2 linked regions of the Sediminicoccus sp. KRV36 genome follow. The protein of the gene in region 1 interacts with the protein of each later gene in a pairwise test. Links are inferred from orthologs where the notes say so. Each region holds a gene or a part of one and is shown on either strand. Other genes may lie near its edges. The genes, in order: LHU95_RS10220 and ndk.

Region 1 (8,663 bases):
AGCCGGCCGGAAAAACTGCTGGATTTCCTGGATATCCTGGAAGAACTCCTCGGCCGCAAGGCGATCCGCGAATTGGTCCCGAACCAGCCGGGCGATGTGCCAAATACCTTTGCCGATACCTCGGCCATGCGGCGCGATTTCAACTGGCAGCCCAGCACGGAGCTGCGCAGCGGCCTCGGCCATTTCGTGCAATGGTGGCGGGGCTATTTCGGGTGATGCGCGCTATCAGCCTGTTCGCATGGATCATTTCGGCGGCATGGGAGATTCCCCCAGCCCGCCCTTTGCTATAGGTTGCCCGCCGTGCGGAAATCATTGCTGATCTTTGTGGGGCTGGCCCTGGCGGCGGCGGCGGGCGGTGCGGTCTGGTTCCAGCGCGCACCCGCGCCGGAAACCCAGCGCGCCACCAGCATTCCCACGCTGGACAACCTCCCCCTCCCGCCCGAATTGCCGCGCATCGCCGATGGCCCGGAATATGACCGCTGCCTCTCCCTGCTGCGCGACGACCCGGATGAGGCGATGCGCTTCGCCCAGGCCTGGGACGCGACGGGCGGCGGGGATGGCGCGCGGCACTGCATCGCACTCGCCATGCTGGGCCTGGGCGAGCCTGACCGCGCGGCGGACCGGCTGGAGCGGCTGGGCAACAGCACGCGCGCGGGCGGCGTGGCGCGGGCGGCCGTGTTTGGCCAGGCCTCCCAGGCGTGGATGATGGCGGGTGATCCCAACCGCGCCTTCGCCGCCGCCACCATCGCCCTTACCCTGGCACCCCAGGATGTCGAATTGCTGGTGGATCGCTCGGTCGTGCTGGCGGCCATGCAGCGCTATCGGGAATCCATCGAGGATCTGGACTCGGCCCTGGCGCTGGAGCCGGAGCGCGCCGAGGCCTGGGTGCTGCGCGCCGCCGCCCTGCGCCATCTGGAACGGGTGGACCAGGCCTTCCTGGCGGTGGAGCGCGCCCTGGTCCTGGCGCCCGAAAACGCCGAGGCGCTGCTGGAACGCGGCATCCTGCGGCAATTGCGCGGCGATGTGGCCGGTGCCCGCAATGACTGGCAGCGGGCGATCCAGCTGGCGCCGGATACGATGGCGGCGGATCTGGCGGCGCAGAATATCCAGCTGAACGAATTGGGGCCGCAACGGCGTTAGAGCATCATCCGTTCAAACGGAATCGTTCGGACGGGTAAAGATGCTCGAAAACAATAGGCTGGAGCTTGCGAAGTGAGCTCTTGCGATCGGAACATGCTCTAGCCGCGTGATGCTGCCCGCCTATCGCTCCATCAGCCGCGGCATCAATTCCACCAGGTTGCACGGCCGGTGCCGCGCATCGAGCTGCCAGACCAGGATATCGTCCCAGGCATCCTTGCAGGCGCCCGTGCTGCCGGGCAGCGCGAACAGATAGGTCCCGCCCGCCACGCCACCCAGGGCGCGGGACTGCATCGTGGAGGTGCCGATCTTCTGGTAGCTCAGCATGCGGAACAACTCGCCGAAGCCCGGGATTTCCTTCTCCACCACGCGGGAAAACGCCTCGGGCGTCACATCGCGGCCGGTGATGCCGGTGCCGCCCGTGGTGATGACGCAATCCACCAGGGGGTCGGCGATCCAGGCGCGCAGCTTGTCAGCGATCAGATCCGCCTCGTCGCGCAGGATTTCGCGCGCGATGCAGCGATGCCCGGCGGCCTCGATGCGGGCCTGCAAGGTCTCGCCCGAGCGGTCGGTGGTCATGTTGCGCGTGTCGCTCACCGTCAGCACGGCGATGTTCACGGGCAGGAAGGTCAGGGCGGGGTCAATCGGCATGCCGCTTAATTGGGGCGGGCGGAGGTCACGCGCAACATGGCCGTCACTTCCTCGACGCTGGCGAAGCTCGGAAACCCACCCCCGGCGATCTGATCGAGCGAGGGGGTCGGCAGCCCCAGCCGATGCGCGTAGATCCAGCTGAAGGTCAGCACGCGGGTCACGAAGCTGCGCGTCTCATGCACGGGGATGCTCTCGATGAAGAGCAGCGGGTCCGCCCGGCGCTGGGCGGCCGGCAGCCAGCGCGTCAGATTGCCCGGCCCGGCATTATAGGCCGCGAGCAGGCGGATCAGATCACCCCGCACCGCCTCATGCCGTGCCAGGTAATGCACGTAGCGCTGGCCGAGTTCCAGGCTGAAGCCCGGATCATGCAGCCGCTCCACGCCCTCCGCCCGCAGGGAGGGGTCATTGGCCACATAGCTGGCGGTGGCCGGCATGAGCTGGAGCAATCCGCGCGCCCCGGCCCGGCTGATGGCGCTCGGGTCAAAGCGGCTTTCCTGGAGCGCCAGGGCGTAAAGCAGCGAGGGATCCATGCGGAACCCTCCATTGGGCAGCAGCACCGGCAGGGGATAGCGCGCGCCATCCCGCGTGCGGCCATCCTCCAGCTGCGCGGCCGTCGCCACCTGCGCGGCGAGGCCCGGCATATTCGCCTGCTGCGCCACGGCGAGGATGCCCTGCGTGACCTGGAAATTATTGCGGGTGCGGCGTTGCAGCAGGCGCAGCTCCGCCTCGGCACGCTCCCGCTGGCCGATCTGCAGCAGGGCGAGCGCCCGCCAGCCGCCGGCCGTCTCGGCCAGGCCCTGGGCGCGGGATTCATTGGCGACATCGCGTTCCCACACCAGGCCGGGCGGCAGGCCCAGGCTGCGGCGGGCGATCATGCCGTGGAAGGTGCGCGGCTCCTGCGCCGCTTGCAGCATCCAGGGGACATATTGCGCCGGGCGGCGGGCGCGCACGGCCGAACGCGCGGTCCAGAAGGCGGCGGCGGCGCGCAGCGTGGGAGCCGCCTGCTCATTGCGCGCGGCGCGTTCGAACGCCGTATAGGCGCTCTCGTAATTCTGCATCCCCCAGGCGGCGAGGCCGGCCTGGTAGGCGGCCTGGGCGTTCTGGGGCGCCAGACGCAGCCCCTCCTGCGCGATGGCCCAGGCATCGGCGTCGCGGCCCTGGCGGAACAGGGATTGCGCCATCTCGGCCTTGAGCTGCCCGAGATAGGCCTGGCTGAGGCCACGCCGGGCGCGGATCAGGCCCAGCGCCGCATCGAGGTTGCCGTCATTGAGGCGGGCCTGGACCGCACGCTCCAGCCCGGTATCGCGGGACAGGGGGGGCTCGGCCGGGGCGCGGTCCTCCGGGAGGATTTCGGCCGAGAGATCAGGCTGGCTGGGCGGCGGGGGGGCGGTGGCGCCGCTGGGCAGGCGGCGCAGCAGCGCGTCATGCAGCGCCGGGGCGTCCGGCAGATCGGCGAAATCGCCGAGCCAGGCCTGGATTTCATGCAGGGAGGGCTCCCCCCGCCGGTGCCGATCCGCGAGGAGATGGCCCATCAGCCGGCGGTCATCCAGCCTTTCGGACTCCCGCGCGGCGGTGGCGAAATCGCCGCGCGCCTGCGCCTCGAAGGCGCGCCGCATGCGGGCCGCATCGGCGGCTCCCATGGGCTGCGGCAGCCCCGAAATGGCGGCCGGGCTGGAGGGGGTTCGGGTCCGCACCTGGGAAGGGGCGGTCTGTTCTTGGGCCCGCTGGGCGGTGGCCGGGGCAAGCCCGGCGCCGAAGCAAAGAAACCCGGCAACCAGGCCGGGCAGAGTGCGGGCCATGGGGCAGAGCGCTCGCATGACGATGCCAGCCCTAACCAGTCCTTAATCGTAAAGCAAGCGTTGATTTCGCCGGCGGCATCTATCCGTGCCGCGTCAGACAATCCTGATGTTAAGACTTAGCTCCCGCCCCAATCCCGCCATCATTCATATCGCGTTGCAACATCAGCAGATCAGCCCATGCATCGCGCTTGGCGATGGGGTTGCGGAGCAGATAGGCGGGATGCAGGGTCGGCATGGCATTCAATACTTTTGCGTCAAGTATTGATACTTGGTGCCAACGACCCCGCAGCCGGGTAATCCCGTCGCGCGATTGAAGAAGTCCCTTGGCCGCGACACCCCCGGCCAGCACCAGCAGCCGCGGCCGCGCCAGGGCGATGTGGCGCAGCACGAAGGGCAGGAACAGCGCGATTTCGGCATCCGTCGGCGTGCGGTTTCCGGGCGGGCGGAAGGGCAGGATGTTGGTGATGTAGAGGTCGCGCGCGCGGCTCATTCCGATGGAGGCGAACATGCGGTCCAGCAATTGGCCCGAGGCGCCGACGAAGGGCTTGCCCAGGCGGTCTTCCTCCGCCCCCGGCGCCTCGCCGATCACCATCACCGGCGCGCCCAGGATGCCATCGCTGAAGACGAGGTTCGTCGCCGTCTCGCGCAGCGGGCTGCCGGTGAATTCCGCCATGGCGGCGCGCAGTTCCTCCAGGCTGTTCGCGCCCGCCGCAAGCACGGCCGCCGCCTCGCCATGCGGGGTGGCCTTGCGCAGGGGGGTGGGGCTGGCCGTGGCGGTGGCCGCCTGGCGTTGCGGTGCGGGGGGCGGTGCGGGGGGTGGCGCCACGCGCGCCGCCCGCGCCACCGCATCCGCGAGGATCGCCTCATCCGCGCCCATGGCGATCTGCCAGCGCAGGCTGGCCAGCAGCGCGGTGTCTTCGGGCGAAAGCGACATGACTTTCTTCTAGCGCGCGAAGCGGGTTACGCGAAACCGGCACCTCGTCTAGTTTCACTTCACGAGATTTTGCTGCGAAAAGGCCAGGACCATGAGCGAGACGCGCGAAGCGATGGAATTCGATGTGCTGATCATCGGCGCCGGCCCCGCGGGCCTGGCCGCCGCGATCCGCCTGAAACAGCTCTCGCCCGAGATGAGCATCTGCATCGTCGAAAAAGGTGGCGAGGTGGGGGCCCATATCCTTTCGGGCGCCGTGCTCGAACCGCGCGCCCTCGATGAGCTGCTGCCCGATTGGCGCGAGGACCCGCCGGCATTGGCGACACCCGCCGGCGAAGACCGCTTCATGCTGCTGACCGAGACCCGGGCCTTCAAGCTGCCCACGCCGCCCCAGATGCACAATGAGGGCAACTACATCGTCTCCCTCGGCAATGTGGCGCGCTGGCTGGGGGCCAAGGCCGAAGCGCTGGGCGTGGAAATCTACCCGGGCTTCGCCGCCTCCGAGACGATCATCGAGGAGGGGGTGGTGAAGGGCGTCGTCGCGGGCGTCATGGGCATCGTGAAGGATGGCAGCAAGGGCGGCGATTATCAGCCGGGGATGGAGCTGCGCGCCACTACCACGCTCTTCGCCGAGGGCTGCCGCGGCAGTCTGACCAAGAAGCTGTTCGACACCTACAACCTGCGCGCCGAATGCGACCCGCAGACCTTTGCCATCGGCATCAAGGAACTCTGGGAAATCCCGAAGGAGAACCACAAGCCCGGCCTGATCTGGCACAGCGCCGGCTGGCCCCTGCCCTCGGACACCTATGGCGGTTCCTGGCTCTACATGTTCGGGGAGAACCTGGTCAGCATCGGCTTCGTGGTCGGGCTGGATTACCCCAATCCCTGGCTTTCGCCCTTCGACGAGTTCCAGCGCTACAAGCACCACCCGGCGGTGGCGCCCATGCTGGCCGGCGGCAAGCGGATTTCCTACGGTGCCAGGGCGCTGAATGAGGGTGGCTTCCAGTCCATCCCCAAGCTCACCTTCCCCGGTGGTGCCTTGATCGGCGATACGGCGGGCTTCCTCAATGTGCCCAAGATCAAGGGCACGCATCTGGCCATGAAATCCGGCATGGTGGCGGCCGAGGCCATCGCGGGCGCGGGCCTGGACAGCTACCCTGAATTGCTGCGGCAATCCTGGCTCTGGTCCGAGCTGGAGGGCGTGCGCAACATCCGCCCGGGCTTCGCGAAATTCGGCTTCTGGGGGGGCATGGTGAATGCGGCACTCGACACCTACGTCTTCAAGGGCAAGGCGCCCTGGACGATGGGCCACCATGACGACCACAGCCAGCTGAAATCCGCCGCCGACGCGCCCCGCATCACCTACCCCAAGCCGGATGGCGTGCTGAGCTTCGACCGCAATTCCTCGGTGTTCCTGTCCAACACCAATCACGAGGAAAACCAGCCCGCGCATCTGGTGCTGCGCGATCCGGGCAAATGGCTCGGGACCAACTGGGAGCGCTTCGCCAGCCCCGAGAGCCGCTATTGCCCGGCCGGCGTCTATGAGGCGGTGGGGGTGGAGGAGGGCAAACCAGCCCTTGTCATCAACGCCCAGAATTGCGTGCATTGCAAAACCTGCGACATCAAGGACCCATCGCAGAATATCGACTGGAAGACGCCCGAGGGGGGTGGCGGCCCCAATTATCCCGGAGGGATGTAGTTCATGGCCAAAGACCAAGACGACACGCGCAGCGATGCCGAGAAGATCAACGCCTTCCTGCCCAAGCGGGGGGCACAGGGCCCCTGCCCGGCCTGCGGCCAGAATGCCTGGACGCTGGTGGGTGGGCCTGGCTGGTCCGTCACCCTGCCGATGATTGACGGCGCGGGCGCCATCCCCGCCTCGCCGCCGCATGTGCCGGTCTATGCGCTGGTGTGCAACAATTGCGGCAATCTGCGCCTGCACGCGCAGCGCGTCGTGGATGCCGAGACATGATGCTCGAACGCTTCGCCCCCTATGGCCTCAGTGTGCTGCGCATCGTGACCGGGCTGGTCTTCTTCCTGCATGGGCCGCAGAAGCTCTTCGGCTACCCGCCCTCCCCCCGCCCCGCGCCGGAGCTTTTCTCCATGCTGGGTGCGGCGGCGACGCTGGAGACAATCGGCGGCGCGCTGCTGGTGGTGGGGCTGTTCACGCGCCCCGTCGCCTTCGTGATGTCCGGACTGATGGCCTCCGCCTATTTCATCGCCCATGCCCCGCGCAGCTTCTGGCCGACCAGCAATGGCGGTGATGCGGCGGTGCTGTTCTGCTTCCTGTTCCTGTACCTGGTCCTGGCCGGCCCGGGGCCCTGGAGCCTGGATGCGCGCAAGCGGGGGTGAGGCCCGTGGATGATGTGCGGTGAACCCGCTCGACGCCGAGAAGGCCGCCCTTCGCCGCCAATGCCTCGCCGCCCGGCGTGGCATTCCCGGCGCGGGCGAGGCCCTGTGCCACGTCATCCTGCGTGAGGCCCCGCCACAGCGCGGCGCGCTGGTCGGCGGCTTCTGGCCGATGGGCAGCGAAATTGACACGCGCCCCCTGCTCGATGCGCTGCATGCGCGCGGCCACGCCATCGCCCTGCCGGTGACACCGCCGCGCGGCCAGCCGCTTTTCTTCCGCCCCTGGCGGCCGGGCATCGCCATGGCGCGCGGCCCCATGGGCACACAGCACCCGGCCGAAGGCGCGCCCGTCATCCCGGACTGGCTGATCATCCCGCTGCTCGCCTTTGACCGAAGCGGCGCCAGGCTGGGCTATGGCGGGGGGTATTACGACCGCACCCTCGCCCTGCTACGGCACGCCAAGGCCATCGGTGTGGCCTATTCCACGCAGGAGATCCCCCAGGTGCCGACCGGCCCGCATGACATCCGCCTGACCGCCATCGCCACCGAGCTGGGATTGATCCGCCCGTGAAGATCCTCTTTCTCGGCGACATCGTCGGGCGCTCCGGGCGCGATGCCTTCACGGAGCGCCTGCCCGGCCTGCGCAGCCGGCTCGACCTCGACCTCGTCGTGGTGAATGGCGAAAATGCGAGCCACGGCTTCGGCCTGGCACCCGACATGGCGCGCGCCTTCTTCGCCGCCGGCGCCGATGTCATCACGCTGGGCAACCACGCCTGGGACCGGCGCGAGATCATCCCCTTCCTGGAGGAGGAAAAGCGCGTCATCCGCCCGGCCAATTTCCCGCCCGGCACGCCAGGTGCCGGGGCTGTGGTGGTGGAGGTGCGCGGCGGGCGGCGCGCGCTGGTGATGAACGTCATGGGCCGGCTTTTCATGGACCCGCTGGATGATCCCTTCCGCGCCGTCCAGCTCGAATTGCAGCGCCACAAGCTCGGCCATTCCATCCAGGCCGCCATCATTGACGTGCATGCCGAGGCGAGCAGCGAAAAACAGGCCTTCGGCCACAGCTTCGATGGCATGGCGAGCCTGATCATCGGCACCCACACCCATGTCCCCACGGCGGACCACCAGATCCTGCCCGGCGGCACCGCCTACCAGACGGATGCCGGCATGTGCGGCGATTATGACAGCATCATCGGCATGCAGAAGGGCGGTGCCGCCATGCGCTTCTGGAAGAAGATGCCCGGCGAGAAACTTGCCCCCGCCGATGGCGAGGCGACGCTCTGCGGCCTCTATGTGGAAACCGATGACGCGACCGGCCTTGCCACCCGCGTGGCCCCGCTGCGCCTGGGCGGGCGGTTGAGCCAGGTGCTGCCGTAGCGGGGGGGAGGGGGGTGAGCGCGAGAGGGCAAAGCCCTCTCGCGCTCTGGCCTGGTTCAGCAGGGTTCGGCGGCAAAAATCCGGCTCGGCTCCACGAATTCCGCCTGCGCTGCCACCGTCAGGATTTCGCGCGAGCTTGCCTCCGCCGTGCGGCGCAGCACGCCGAAGACCGAGGATGCGGCGGCCGATAGTGCCGCCCCGGCATCCCCCGTCCGCAGCCGATGGAACAGGAAGAGTGCGGCGATCGCATCCCCCGCGCCATTCACGCTGATCGGCAGCATCGGCGTCGTCACGCGCCAGAAGCGCCCGCCCTCGGCGGCCAGCATGCCGATGGAATCCTGCGGCATGTCCGGCAGGTCCAGGCTGGTCAGCAGCACGCAGCGCGGGCCCATCGCCTGCAACCGCGTGACAGCCGCTTC
Region 2 (8,646 bases), 1.5 Mb from region 1 along the record:
CACCATGCAGAAGGCGAGGTTGGAGATGAAGGGAAACGGATGCGCCGGGTCCACCGCGAGCGGCGTCATCAGCGGGAAGATGCGTTCCTGGAAGAACAGCTCCAGCCAGGCGATATCGGCCGCCTGCAATTCATCGGCATCGAGCACGGCGAAGCCGGCCGGGCGCAGCAGATGCCGCAGGGTGCGCCAGGCCTCCTGCTGGCCCTCGATCAGCGTCAGCCCGCGCGTCTGGATGGCGGCGAGCTGCTGCGTCGGGGACAGCCCATCGGGTGTCAGGGTCTGCACGCCCTCGCGCTCCTGGCCGATCAGGCCGGCGACGCGCACCGAATAGAATTCATCGAGGTTGGAGCCGGAGATGGCGACGAAGCGCAGGCGTTCCAGCAGCGGATGCTGCGGATTGGCGGCCTCCTCCAGCACGCGGGTGTTGAAGTCGAGCCAGGACAGCTCCCGGTTGAAGAAGCGCCCAGGATCGCTGAACAGCGCGGCCGCGGGCAGGGGCGGGGGCAGGGGCGTTGGCAGGGCTTCGGCGCTGGACATGACGCGTTCCTACAACAGGGCCGGGCTGCGTGGCACGGGTCCGGGGGGCGATGTCTCTGAACCATCATCGAACAAGGGCGCCAGCACGGCCAGGGCGGCCCCGCGCGTCAGCCGCCGCCCGGCCGTGAGCGAGGCGCGGTCCAGCCGGGCCACCGCCTCGGCCATCACGGCGGCGCGGCGCGGCAGCCGCTGCCGGAGCGTGCCAAGCAGCCCGGCATCCAGCTGCATCTGCCGGTCCGCCAGATGCTTGGCGAGGAGCGCCTCCAGCAGCGCATCCGAAGGCTCGTCCAGCAGCGCGACGGCGGTGGCGGCGAGGCGCGAGCGCAGATCGGCCAGCTGGATGCGCCAGCGCGAGGGCGGGCGGGGTGCCGCCATCAGCAAGGGCAGCCGGGCTTCGGCGCAGGCATTCATCAGGTGCAGCAGCGCGGTTTCCTCGCCCGGGAGATCCGCCTCATCGAGGGCCACGCCACGGATCGGCGCCTCGGGCAGGCCGCGCAGGGCAGGGCCGCGCAGCAGCGCCCAGCCCTGCGCCTGGGCCGTGGCGTGCAGCAGATGCGTCTTGCCGGTGCCCGGCGGGCCGGCGAGCACAAGGCGCCCATCCGGCCAGCGCCCCCCGGAACCAAAGCCTGGTGCCGAGAGCCAGCGCAGCGCCTCCTCATTGCTGGCATCGGCCACGAAATCGGCCGCCGCGAAGGAGGGTGCCGCCTCCATGGGCAGCACGAGCTGGGTCATAGGCCTGTCCTTGGCGGATCGAGATAGAGCGGGCTTTCCAGGTAGCGCCGCAGCCAGTGCCGCGCCAGCACCCCCATGGCGGCCGCGATGGGAACGGCCAGCAGCACGCCCAGGAAGCCGAAGGCGACGCCGCCGGCAAACAGCGCGAAGATGACCCAGACCGCGTGCAGCTCCACACGGTCCCCGATCAGCCGGGGATAGATGATGTAGGCCTCCAGGATCTGGCCGATGATGAAGACGCCCACCACCATCAGCACGCCATTCCAGTCGCCCCATTGGCCGACGGCGAGCAGCACGGCCAAGGCAAAGCCCGTGAGCGAGCCCACATAGGGAATGAAGGAGAGAAAGCCCGAGATCAGCCCGATCATCAGGCCGAGTTCCAGCCCGATCAGCGACAGGCCGCTCGCGTAGAAGACGCCCAGCACCAGGCAGCACAGCAATTGCCCGCGCAGCCAGGCGGAGAGCACGCGGTCCATGTCGCGCGCCAATTGCCGCAGGGTGGAGGCCGAGCGGCGCGGCAGCCAGCTTTCCATGCGCGCCATGATGCCCGGCCAGTCGCGCAGCAGGTAGAAGCTGACGACCGGCGTCACGATGGCCAGGGTGAACACGTTGAACAGCGCGAAGCCGCCGCCGATCAGCCGTGTGGCGGCGGTGCCGAGCCAGCTGACCATGGCCCCCGCCTGGCCGATGATGAGTTCGCGCAGCCGCGCATCCACCATCTCGGGGCCGGCGGCTTCCTCGAGCGACATCAGGAAATCGCGCAGGCCTGCATTGATGGTGGCGATATAGCCGGGCAGGCGGGCCAGCAGCACGCCGATCTGCGCGATGATGAGCGGATAGAGCAGCAGCACCGCCAGCAGCCCGAGCAGCACCAGCAGCAGGACCAGCACCATGGAAGCCAGGCCACGCGGAACGCCGAGCCGCGCGAGCCGGGTCGCCATCGGGTCCAGGAAATAGGCGATGCAGACCGCCAGCACGAAGGGCGTGAGGATGGCCGAGAACAGCCACAGCGCAAACAGGAGGGCGGCCAGCACGCCAAGGCTGAGCATGGTGCGCTGCCGGCGCGTCGCCACCATCGGGCCCGGGCGGCCACGGCCTGGCGGGGGGGGCATGTCGTTCATCGCGCGGGCGCCTGCAGGTGCCGCGCGCTTTGCGCGACATAGGCGATGCCCGAAGCGAGGGTGGTTGCCGCCACCAGCCAGACGAGGCCCGTCATGGCGGCCGCCATCGGCACCTCGAAGCCGGCGGTGAACAGCGCCAGCGCCGCCAGCAGGATCTGCACCAGCGTGTTCAGCTTGGAAATCCAGAGCGGCCTGATGGGCGGCCGATTGCCCAGCATCCACAGCAGGGTCAGCCCGCCGACGATCAACAGGTCACGGAATACCACCAGGATGGCCAGCCAGTCGGGCAGCACGCCAATGGCCGCCAGCGTGACATAGACCGAGACGAGCAGGGCCTTGTCCGCCACCGGGTCCAGCAGGGCGCCGATCGCCGAGCGCGCATTGCGCACCCTTGCCAGCCAGCCATCCAGCCCATCCGAGGCGCCGGCCGCCAGGAACAGCAGGAAAGCCAGGTCCAGCCGGTGCTGCAGGATCAGCCAGATGGTCCCCGGCACGGCAAAGAGCCGCGCCAGCGTGATCATGTTGGGCAGCGTCAGCAGGATATGCGGCGGGGGGCTTTCGCTCATGGCTGGCGGCTGGTCAGCCCCCGGCCCCCAGCGAAACCTGCCAGGCGGCGCCGTTGCTGGTGATGAACAGGCCCGAGCCGGTGAGGGCCGCCGCCGCCTCGGCCGCGGGCTGGCGCAGCCCCAGGCGGTAGCGCGCGGAATCCATGCTGAGCGAGATGATCTCCATGCCGGCCACGCTGCCCGAGGCGCGCAGCCGGCGCCGCAGCTCCAGCCATTCGGAGAGCGAGCCATGCTGGCTGCTCGCCTCCACGTAGGCTTCCGCCGCCATCGGGATGTTGAGAGCGAGGCCCCCGCCCGAGCCCCCACCCGAGAAGCTGCGCCCCGTCGCGGAGGCCACCCTGCCCGGATTGAACTGCACCGTCAGCCGGCCCGAATAGCGGGTCGGGGTGGTGCGCTCCTCCTCGACGATGAGGGCGGCGACCATGCTTTCGAGCTGCGAATCCGAGGGCGTGCTGCTGGTCGTGCCGCCGCTGGCCTCCATCAGCCGCAGATAGGCGATGCGCCTGGCGCTGGCATGGGCGCGGTCCCGCGCGAGGACGGCGTTCTCGGCCGTCGCCTCGGCCGGGACGCCGCGCTGGACAAGGGGGTTGTCCTGAGCGGCCAGGGGCGGGCAAAAGAGCAGCGTCAGGATCGCGGCCGCCAGCAGGTGTGTGGTGATCCGGGCGGCGCTGAACATCTTTCTCATCCTCATTTCACCGCGTTGGTGTAGCCCATCGGAGGCGGCCCTGAACAGTTCCGAGAAGAACGGTCTCACCTATGCCCAGGCCGGGGTGGATATCGAGGCCGGTGACGCGCTGGTGGAGCGCATCAAGCCGCTTGCGCGCAGCACGCAGCGCAGCGGCAGCATGGGCGGGCTGGGCGGCTTCGGCGCGCTGTTCGACCTGAAGGCCGCGGGCTTCACCGACCCCGTGCTGATCTCCTCGACCGATGGCGTCGGCACCAAGCTGCGCCTGGCGATCGAGGCGGGAATCCATGACAAGGTCGGCATCGACCTCGTCGCCATGTGCGTGAACGACCTGATCGTCCAGGGCGGCGAGCCGCTGTTCTTCCTGGATTATTTCGCGACCGGCAAGCTCGATGTGGCCCAGGCGGCCGAGGTGGTCGCCGGCATCGCCGAGGGCTGCCGCCAGGCCGGCTGCGCGCTGGTGGGTGGTGAGACGGCCGAGATGCCGGGCATGTATCACGGCGGCGATTACGACCTGGCCGGCTTCTCGGTGGGGGCGGCCGAGCGCGATGCCCTGCTGCCGCGTGATGTGGGCCCGGGCGATGTGCTGATCGGCCTTGCCTCCTCGGGCGTGCATTCCAACGGCTTCTCGCTGGTGCGGCGGGTGATCGAGGCTTCCGGGCTGGCGCTGACAGACCCCGCCCCCTTCGCGCCGGGCCTGAGCCTGGGCGAGGCGCTGCTGGTGCCGACGCGGATCTATGTTCGCTCCTTGCTCGCGCTGCATCGGGCGGGGCTGCTGAAGGCGGCCGCGCATATCACCGGCGGCGGGCTGCCTGGCAATCTCCCGCGCGTCCTGCCCGACGGCGTCGCGGCCGAGGTCATCGGCGGCTCCTGGCCGCTGCCGCCCGTCTTTCCCTGGCTCGCTCGGGCCGGTGGCGTGGTCGAGGCGGAGATGCTGCGGGTGTTCAATTGCGGCCTGGGCATGGTGGTCGTGGTGGCGGCCGAGCATGCGGAAGCGGCCTTGTTGCAGTTTCAGGCGGCGGGTGAGGCAGCCTTCCGGATCGGCCAGCTGGTGCCCGCCACGGCCGGGGGTGTCGAGGTCACGCTGCAAGGCGCACTCGGCCTGTGACACGGCCGCGCGTGGCCATCCTGATCTCCGGCCGCGGCTCCAACATGGTGGCGTTGCTGGAAGCGGCGGCGCATCCCGACTACCCGGCCGAAATCGCGCTGGTCGTCTCCAACCGGGCGGATGCGGCCGGGCTCGATCGCGCGCGCGAAATGGGGGTGCCGGCCCTGGCGATCCCCAGCCGCGCCCGCCCGCGCGAGGCCTTCGAGGCGGAACTGGCGGCCGTGCTGGCCCAGCACCAGATCGCCATCCTGGCCCTGGCCGGCTTCATGCGCGTGCTGACCGAAGGCTTCGTCCAGGCCTGGGAGGGCCGGATGATCAATATCCACCCCTCGCTGCTGCCGAGTTTCCCGGGGCTGGACACCCATGCCCGCGCGCTGGCCGGCGGCGTGCGGCTGCATGGCTGCACGGTGCATCTGGTCAGTCCCGGCGTGGATGAGGGGCCGATCCTGGCACAGGCCGCAGTCCCCGTCCTCGCGCATGACACCGAAGCGAGCCTGGCGGCGCGCGTACTGGAGCAGGAGCACCGGCTTTACCCGGCGGCCCTGGCCTGGCTGGCGGCGGGGCGCGTGCGGGTGCAGGAAGGGCGCGCGCATGTGGCCGCCACCGATGCGCGCGGGCGCTTGGTGAACCCCTTGCCGGCCGGCGCGGCAGTTTCTACACAGCCCTTACGCGATTGAGGATCACAGCCATGGCCGAGCAGCAGATGCAGATCGAGATGATCGAAGTGAAGGCCGAGGACATCATCGGCGAGCGCCGGGCGATGTTCGACAGCTTCACCACCGCCACCACCTGGAGCATCGGCGCCGTGGTGGTCCTGCTGGTCGGCCTCTACCTGCTCTTCGGCTGAGCCGATGGGCGCGGCGCGCCCCTGAGATGAGCCTGCTGCCGCGCGGCGAACATGCGCTGCACCCGCTCCTGCTGGCCTTGCTGCTGCTGATCCTGGTGGTCAAGCCGCTGGTCGAGCTGGGGCTTCTTCCGCCCTTCGCCATGATGCTTGGGCTGCAGGCAGTCATCATCGCCGGGCTGTTCTGCCTGGACGAGGCCGCGAACCTCACCCGCAACCTCGCATTTCTGGCCGTGCTGGCCTCACTGGGCCTGCAAGCCCTGGTGCTGGGATGGTCGGGGGCCGTGCCGGCCCTGCTGGCGGTTGCCGGCGCCGCGCTTGCCATGAGCGTGCTGGTGGCGGCGATCCTGCGGCAAAGCTTCGCCGCGGGGCCGATCAGCTTCCGCCGAATCGAGGGCGCCATCGCCGCCTATCTGCTGATCGGGCTGGTCTTTGCCTGCCTCTATGCCATGCTGCACGGCCTGGTGCCGGTCGCTTTCCTGCACCAGGGTGAGCCGGCGCAAGAGGCGGAGCACGTCGTCAGCTACATCTTCTTCAGCTTCGTGACGCTGACCACCACGGGCTACGGGGATATCGTGCCGGTCCATCCGGTGGCGCGCTCCCTGGCCATCCTGGAGGCGCTGACGGGGCAGCTCTACCTCGCGATCCTGCTGGCGCGGCTGGTTTCGCTGCAGGTCAACCACCGCGAGTAGCCAGCCCCGGCGCAGGCCCAGGGGGCTGCGCATCGCGCCGGGCACAAAAAAACGGCCGGACCTTGCGGCCCGGCCGTGGCCTGGGGTGAGCCGAAGCTCAGCCGACCAGTTCGTTGCCCGCGAAGAAATAGGCGATCTCGATGGCCGCATTCTCCAGGCTGTCGCTGCCATGGACGCTGTTCGCCTCGATGCTCTCGGCGAACATCTTGCGGATGGTGCCCTCGGCGGCGTTGGCGGGGTTGGTCGCGCCCATCAGGTCACGATGCGCGAGGACAGCGTTCTCGCCTTCCAGCACCTGCACGACGACAGGGCCGGAGACCATGAAATCCACCAGGTCATTGTAGAAGGGGCGGGCGGCATGGACTTCGTAGAATTTCTTGGCGTGGGCGCGGCTCATCCAGATGCGCTTCTGGGCGATGATGCGCAGGCCGGCCTTTTCATAGACGGCGTTGATGGCGCCGGTCAGGTTGCGGCGCGTGGCGTCGGGCTTGATGATGCTGAAAGTGCGTTCGATGGCCATGAGGGCGTCCTTTGACGTGATGTTGCGGGGCAGATGCCCAAGCCCGGGCGCGGGCGCAAGCCCTGGCCGCGATCAATCGCCCCGCTTTCGCGTATTTCGCCCCCGCATTTCAGTGATGTCGCAACGCAACAAACCCGTCTAAACCCCGCACATGACCGTTCTCACGATTCAAGACCTGACCATCCGCATGGGCGGCCGCCCCCTGATGGAAGGCGCCTCGCTGCAGGTGGATACCGGCCGCAAGATTGGCCTGGTGGGCCGCAATGGCGCGGGGAAATCCACCCTGATCAAGGCCATCCTGGGCGATATCCAGGCCGATGGCGGCGAAATCCGCCTGGCCCAGCGCGCCCGCATCGGCCACGTGGCGCAGGAAACCCCGGCGGGCGAGACCTGCCTGCTCGACATCGTGCTGGAAGCCGATACCGAGCGCGCATCCCTCCTGGCCGAGCTGGAGGCCCACCCGGAGCCGGTGCGCGCCAGCGAGATCCATGAACGCCTGATGGCCATCCAGGCCGATGCCGCACCCGCGCGGGCGGCCACCATCCTGGCCGGCCTCGGCTTTGACGCCGCCGCGCAGCAGCGCCCCTCGCGCGAGTATTCGGGCGGTTGGCGCATGCGCGTCAGCCTCGCCCGTGCGCTGTTCCTGGAGCCGGAATTGCTGCTGCTGGACGAGCCGACCAACCACCTCGACCTTGAGGCCGCCATGTGGCTGGAAGGCTGGATCGCGCGCTTCTCGGGTGCTGCCATCATCATCAGCCATGATCGCGGGCTGCTGGAGCGCTGTGTCGATTCCATCGCGCATCTGGATCGCCAGAAGATCACGCTCTACCCGGGTAATTTCGAGAATTTTGTCCGCGTGCGCACGGAACGCGCGGCCCAGGTGGCGGCCCAGAATGTGAAGCTGGCGGCCGAGCGCGCGCATATGCAGGCCTTCGTGGACCGCTTCCGCGCCAAGGCCAGCAAGGCGCGCCAGGCGCAGTCCCGCATCAAGGCGCTGGAGCGCATGCCGGCCCTGGAGAACGTGATCGAGGATGTGGCGACGCGCTTCCAGTTTCCGCAGCCTGAGCAACTTTCGCCCCCCATCCTGACGGTCAGCCGCGGCAATGTCGGCTATGGCAATCACGTGGTGCTGCGGGACCTGGATATCCGCATTGACCAGGAGGACCGGATCGCGCTGCTGGGTGCCAATGGCAATGGCAAATCCACGCTGGCGAAGCTGCTGGCTGGCCGCATGAAGCCCATGTCCGGCGATATCCATCGGGACCGGCGGATGCGCGTGGGCTATTTCGCGCAGCACCAGGAGGATGACCTCGATCTCGAAGGCACGCCGCTGTCGCATATGACGCATGCCCTGCCGCGCGCCACGCAGGGGCAATGCCGCTCGCAGCTCGCGCGCTTCGGCCTGGATGCGGATCGCGCCGAGACGCAGGTGAAGGGGCTTTCCGGCGGCGAGAAGGCGCGGCTGCTCATGGCGCTGACCACGCGCGACGCGCCGCACATGCTGATCCTGGATGAGCCGACCAACCACCTGGATATTGATGCCCGCGAGGCGCTGGTGAAGGCGCTGGCGGATTACGAGGGGGCGGTGATCCTCATCAGTCACGACCCGCATCTGGTGGAGCTGGTGGCGGATCGGCTCTGGCTGGTGGCCAAGGGCGTGGTGACGCCCTTTGACGGCGACCTGGATGATTACCGCGCGCAATTGGGCGGCCGCACCGCTGCCGCTGCAAAGCGCGAGGAGAAGAAGGATGACCGCAAGCAGGCCAAGGCCGCCGTGGTCGAGAACCGCGCCGCCCATGCCCCGCTGCGCGCCCGCCTGAAAGGGATCGAAGTCACGCTCG

The links.
Region 2: the proteins of LHU95_RS10220 (region 1) and ndk interact in binary tests that used the Escherichia coli proteins (3 or more experiments, as listed by UniProt). The link is inferred for Sediminicoccus sp. KRV36 from one-to-one orthologs.

What each region holds. Positions count from the first base shown.
Region 1 is NZ_CP085081.1:2,224,210-2,232,872, reverse strand. Bases 5,783-8,663 are described here. They hold LHU95_RS10220 (5-formyltetrahydrofolate cyclo-ligase), read left to right. Parts: upstream 5,783-6,889; coding sequence 6,890-7,438; downstream 7,439-8,663. Other genes in these bases: pdxY (pyridoxal kinase PdxY), read right to left, coding at 8,301-8,663; LHU95_RS10215 (TIGR00282 family metallophosphoesterase), read left to right, coding at 7,435-8,244; LHU95_RS10225 (DoxX family protein), read left to right, coding at 6,487-6,870; LHU95_RS10230 (hypothetical protein), read left to right, coding at 6,221-6,490; LHU95_RS10235 (electron transfer flavoprotein-ubiquinone oxidoreductase), read left to right, coding at 5,783-6,217. In the rest of the region: LHU95_RS10260 (NAD-dependent epimerase/dehydratase family protein), read left to right, coding at 1-216; LHU95_RS10255 (tetratricopeptide repeat protein), read left to right, coding at 301-1,140; moaB (molybdenum cofactor biosynthesis protein B), read right to left, coding at 1,261-1,788; LHU95_RS10245 (lytic transglycosylase domain-containing protein), read right to left, coding at 1,794-3,482; LHU95_RS10240 (uracil-DNA glycosylase), read right to left, coding at 3,697-4,521; more of LHU95_RS10235, read left to right, coding at 4,613-5,782. UniProt on the Escherichia coli protein: Involved in the removal of 5-formyltetrahydrofolate.
Region 2 is NZ_CP085081.1:3,704,626-3,713,271, reverse strand. What follows is about bases 5,095-7,958. They hold ndk (nucleoside-diphosphate kinase), read right to left. Parts: upstream 6,806-7,958; coding sequence 6,383-6,805; downstream 5,095-6,382. Other genes in these bases: LHU95_RS17510 (ABC-F family ATP-binding cassette domain-containing protein), read left to right, coding at 6,957-7,958; LHU95_RS17520 (potassium channel family protein), read left to right, coding at 5,623-6,285; LHU95_RS17525 (preprotein translocase subunit SecE), read left to right, coding at 5,438-5,596; purN (phosphoribosylglycinamide formyltransferase), read left to right, coding at 5,095-5,426. Outside these bases: LHU95_RS17560 (RNA degradosome polyphosphate kinase), read right to left, coding at 1-537; LHU95_RS17555 (chromosomal replication initiator DnaA), read right to left, coding at 547-1,269; LHU95_RS17550 (AI-2E family transporter), read right to left, coding at 1,266-2,390; LHU95_RS17545 (CDP-alcohol phosphatidyltransferase family protein), read right to left, coding at 2,387-2,956; LHU95_RS17540 (hypothetical protein), read right to left, coding at 2,970-3,632; purM (phosphoribosylformylglycinamidine cyclo-ligase), read left to right, coding at 3,646-4,749; more of purN, read left to right, coding at 4,794-5,094; more of LHU95_RS17510, read left to right, coding at 7,959-8,646. UniProt on the Escherichia coli protein: Major role in the synthesis of nucleoside triphosphates other than ATP. The ATP gamma phosphate is transferred to the NDP beta phosphate via a ping-pong mechanism, using a phosphorylated active-site intermediate.